DNA from 2 places in the Nitrincola salilacus genome. Region 2 is predicted to be linked to the other one. Evidence: predicted binding sites of a transcription regulator. Region 2 holds the regulator's gene; the other holds the start of a gene.
The links. The regulator FliA, encoded in region 2, starts transcription of late flagellar genes. The targets are predictions, from matches to a motif close to CTAAAGTTNNNNNNNNNNCNGCCGATA.

Region 1 (2,459 bases), 1.4 Mb from region 2:
AGCTTTTCCCGCGGTGTACGTGCTTCCCGCATCAGACTTACGACACGATCACCGATCAGGCGATTGGCGTAGCGAACCACGGCATTCAACAACTCGACCTTGTTCTTGAAGTGATAGTTGACGATACCGTGTGACATGCCGGCTTTTTCGCCGACTCGGGCCACTGTAGTGCCTGCCAGACCATGCTCGAGCATGACGTAATAGGCGGCTTTTGTCAGATCCTTGCGACGAATCTGTCCAATGCTGGTTTTCACGACTGAGGGGTTCCGCTATTGGGTTGAATTCTGTACGGATTTTGACATCACATGGAGAGGAAAGGAAGGCTGAAAATCAGCTCAATAGTGATGAAATGGCCTCCCCACAGGGACTCGAACCCCGATCTGGCCCTTAGGAGGGGCCCGTTCTATCCGGTTGAACTATAGGGAGACGGCGGCGATTCTACCGGTAAATGATTGCTTTGGCCACTGTTTCAGGCCTTGCCGATACGACTCTGTGGTGAGTAGTTGCCTTTTTCACCACGATTGTCATACAGCACACCTTTGCCGCTCTGCCCTTGAAGCAGTGCGATAAGCTGATCCAGGTTGCGTTTGCTGCGGTTCACTATCTGCTCATTACGCAGGTTGCTTTCGCGAACTTCATGTAGTGATTCAGTGAGTTTGTTCCACTCAGCGGTGAGCAGTTGAGCGGGTTTTTCTGGAAGCTGGCTGAGTAGTTTTTCGACACCCTCTTCTGAGGGGGTAAAGCCCAGCTGTATCAGGGTATCGTTACGATCTTTGATATTCAGCTCGATCTGCTGCAGCAGTGTCTGTTTCTGTCCAGTGGCTTCTGTCAGTTGATCAAGGCTGCGTGCCTCAATAGCTGCACGCTCTGCCTCCAGCTGCGACTTCAGTTGCTCAAAAAGCAAAATGCCCTGGCGAACCAAGGCAAAGAAATCTTGCGTCAACTTATCTGACATATAGACTCATCAGTTGAAAAGTTTATCAAACTGCAACATCTTGTTTGCTATGCGCCCGCTGTCGACCTGGTAGCTACCATCAGCAATAGCGGCTTTGATGCTGGCAATACGCTCTGCATCAACATCAGGTGCTGTATCCAGACGTTTCCCGGCTTCCTGAAGCGCCTGAGCAGCATCGCTGAGCTTCACGGTATCACTGGCAGGCTGATTCAGAGTGCTGTTTTCACTCTTCTCGGCTACCGGTGAGTTGCGCTGCTGCTCGGCACTCTTGCCGCGGGCTGCTGTCGTCTGATTTGAGGACAGGCCGTTGAGATCTATAGCCATCCTGACATCCCTCGTAAACTGTTCATGCTAATGTTATCGGTCAGGCTCCAGCTTTCTTTAGGATTATCTTAAAGAAAATTTTATCTGACGATCACGCAGAGCAGCTTGTTGCATCTTGATTCCGAGTGTAACGGAAATAAAAGCTATCAGCCAGTGCCACTCGAGTCTTGAAGCAGTGCCAGATACTCCTCTGCGGGCATGGGCCGGTAGAGGTAGAACCCCTGCCCTGAGTGGCATCCCCAGGATCTGAGCAGCTCAAGCTGCTCGTTGGTTTCTATCCCTTCGGCGGTAGAGCGTGTGCCCAGATCTTTACTCAGATAGATCAGGCAACGGCACAGTGTCTGGTGGGTTTCATTCTCTGTAAGGTTGGACACAAAGAGTCGATCAATCTTGATCTCCTCAGGTGCCAGACGATTGATATTCTGCATGGAGCTGTAACCAGCCCCAAAATCGTCAATGGACAGACTGAAGCCTGCGGAGCGAAGCACGTCGGCATTTTCTGCAGCCAGATTCTTGTCACTGATGGCAGTGGTTTCAGTAATTTCCAGCACAATGCGGCGAGGGGAAATATCATAGGTTCTGCATAACTCTATCAATCCGGAAGCAAAGTTCTGCTGCAGTAGATCACGGGCTGAAATGTTGATGGCAAGCGTCGTATCGTGCAATTCGTCTGCGTGGAGCCTTATCCAGTTCAGCACCATATTCAGTACCAGTTGGGTCAACTTGAAGATAAGTCCGACATTCTCAGCCAGCGGGATAAACTCGGCGGGTGAAACCATCCCAAGTGTCGGATGTTTCCAGCGCAGTAATACCTCTCCGCTTCTGATACGACCACTGGCCAGCTCTACCTTGGGTTGAATCAGAAAGTGAAAGCCATGGCTGCGGATTGCTTTACTCATCTCCGCTACCAGCATCAGTTGCGTATGCTGATGCAATTGCTGATCTGCCTGATACCGGCTCCAGAGATGGTTTGAGCGCCAGTTTGCGCGGGCGGCCAGTTGAGCATGTTGATAGAGAGTAGTCATATCCAGTTCGTTCAGGCATCCAGACGCCACACCGATGGAATAGAGCTGCTGGAACTCAATCTGGTGCAGGCGGATAGATCGATTCAGTACCGGCTCCAGGTGCTCAATGATCTCTTCAGGGCGGTTGGTCTGATGGCAGAGAAAAATCAGATTAT
Region 2 (2,459 bases):
ACTGCCCGACCAGCATCAGAAGATCGCGAAAGCGCTCACTCTGATTGTCCAGACGGTCGACCAGACTCAGAGAGCGATCCACTCGATCCATTGTTTCATGTGAGTTTTTGTCTGTCAGCTCAATAACATAAGCCAGACGGTCAGAGGCGTCCGTCATGGATGGGATGCTCTTACCCATATCATCAACAATCTTCTCATCAATATCGGATGAGAAAGATTTGATAGCTTCATGAAGACCACGGGTGAGATGCCCGACTTCATTGTAAAAGACCTGATGTCTGGCTTGCTGCAACTCATTGATCAGCTCAACTGCCTTAAACAGATCACCTGAATCGAGCGTTGTGACAAGCTCCTGGGCTTTTACCTTCAGAAGCTCTTCCAAGCCCTCAAACTCAAGGACGGAGAGATTTTTTATCATAATTAGAACTCTCTATACGGGTGATCAGCCAATACGCTCGAAAATCTTCTCAATCTTCTCTTTAAGTACAACAGCCGTAAAAGGCTTGATCACGTAACCATTAACCCCAGCCTGAGCTGCAGCAATGATCTGCTCCTTTTTAGCCTCCGCCGTCACCATCAAAACTGGAATATGTGACAGATTGGGATCAGCACGAACCGCTTTGAGGAGATCGATTCCGGTCATACCCGGCATGTTCCAATCGGTGATCAGAAAATCGATTCGTCCCTGCTGCAAAATTGGAAGCGCTGTTTTGCCATCATCAGCCTCATCCACATTTGTGAAGCCCAGGTCCCGCAGCAGATTTTTGATAATGCGCCTCATCGTAGAGAAGTCATCTACAACAAGTATTTTTATGTCTTTTTTCAAGACACTCACCCCCACATTCAAACACTATCGAATCAGACTATAACATCCAATACTAATCACGCTTGCATGTAATAACAAATAAAATAGTTAATGCCATTCACGCAAACGACTTTTCAAACGCAACGCAGCCTGAGTGTGAATCTGACTGACCCTGGATTCACTGACGCCCAATATGCTGCCGATCTCCTTCAGATTAAGCTCTTCGTCGTAATATAACGCCAATACCAGCCTTTCACGCTCAGGCAGGTTACTGATCGCATCCGCCAGAGCCTGGCGAAAATTACCCTCCTGAAGCTGCATCATCGGCCCGGGATCATCTCCCTCGAACTGCATGCCGGTACTGTCATCATCCCCATGAGCCAGCTCATCAATACTGAACAGCCGGCTATCCAGAGAGTCCTGCAAGAGGGCATGATACTCGGTAACGGAAACGCCCAGTTCGGCCGCCACCTCCGCATCGCTGGCATCGCGCCCGAGCCTGGCCTCAATCTGATGTATCGCCTCCGTCACCCTGCGCCCATTGCGATGCACTGAGCGCGGCGTCCAGTCTCCACGACGCACTTCATCTATGATTGAGCCACGAATTCTGATCCCGGCGTAGGTCTCGAAGCTCGCCCCTTTACCGGGGTCGAACTTTCTGGCCGCTTCCAGCAGACCAATCATGCCCGCCTGAACCAGATCATCCAGGATTACATTGGCAGGCAAGCGCGCCATCAGATGATGGGCGATGCGTTTTACCAGAGGGGCATACTGATCAATCAGTTCGTGAGCCGATGTAAACTGCAGCTGATTGTACATACCGCTTCTTCGTCAGCGCTAAAACTCAACCCTTGTTTACCAGTCGTTCGACAAAGAACTCCAGGTGACCTCGGGGGCTATTCTGTACAGGCCACTCATCCACCTTGTTTGCCAACTGCCGATAGGCCAATGCCGACTTACAATTAGGAAAGGCTTTCATAACAGCCTTTTGCTTCTGCACAGCCTTTCTTATCGACTCATCATAAGGTATTGAGCCAACGTATTGAAGCGTAACATCAAGAAAGCGATCCGTCACTGTCAACAACTTGCTGAACATGTTCCGACCCTCGGTTTCAGCACGCACCATATTGGCCAGCACACGAAAGCGAGTCATCTGATAATCACGATTAAGAAGCTTGATGAGTGCATACGCATCGGTAATGGAGGTTGGTTCATCACAAACCACAACAAGCACCTCTTGAGCCGCCCTGACAAAACTGACAACAGACTCGGAGATACCTGCCGCGGTGTCAACGATCAACACATCCATCTGGTCAGAGATATCATTGAAAGCATGAATCAACTCGGCATGCTCATGCACACTCAGCGCAGTCATCTCCTGAGTCCCGGAAGATGCCGGTACTATCCACAGGTTTTCTGCAGCCTCTACCAGCACCTCCAGCAACGAACATTCTCCGGATAAAACATTGGAGATATTCTTCTTGGGACGAAGCCCCAGCAGCACATCCACATTGGCCAGCCCAAGGTCCGCATCCATCAACACCACCCGCCGCCCCATTTCACTGAGAGCGACAGACAGATTCACTGACACATTGGTTTTACCAACACCGCCTTTGCCACCAGTGACAGCGATAACCTTGACGGGATGCGTACG

Region 1: the regulator FliA is predicted to act here: its motif matches at 1,314-1,340, upstream of flgM (flagellar biosynthesis anti-sigma factor FlgM).

The regions. Positions count from the first base shown of each region.
Region 1 is NZ_CP176580.1:682,315-684,773, forward strand. It holds gene betI (transcriptional regulator BetI) at 1-254, opposite strand, end outside; tRNA gene ACK3CJ_RS03145 (tRNA-Arg) at 351-426, opposite strand; gene ACK3CJ_RS03150 (flagella synthesis protein FlgN) at 470-955, opposite strand; gene flgM (flagellar biosynthesis anti-sigma factor FlgM) at 965-1,279, opposite strand; gene ACK3CJ_RS03160 (EAL domain-containing protein) at 1,426-2,459, opposite strand, start outside.
Region 2 is NZ_CP176580.1:4,147,430-4,149,888, forward strand. It holds gene ACK3CJ_RS19105 (protein phosphatase CheZ) at 1-418, opposite strand, end outside; gene cheY (chemotaxis response regulator CheY) at 443-814, opposite strand; gene ACK3CJ_RS19115 (RNA polymerase sigma factor FliA) at 914-1,624, opposite strand; gene ACK3CJ_RS19120 (MinD/ParA family protein) at 1,650-2,459, opposite strand, start outside.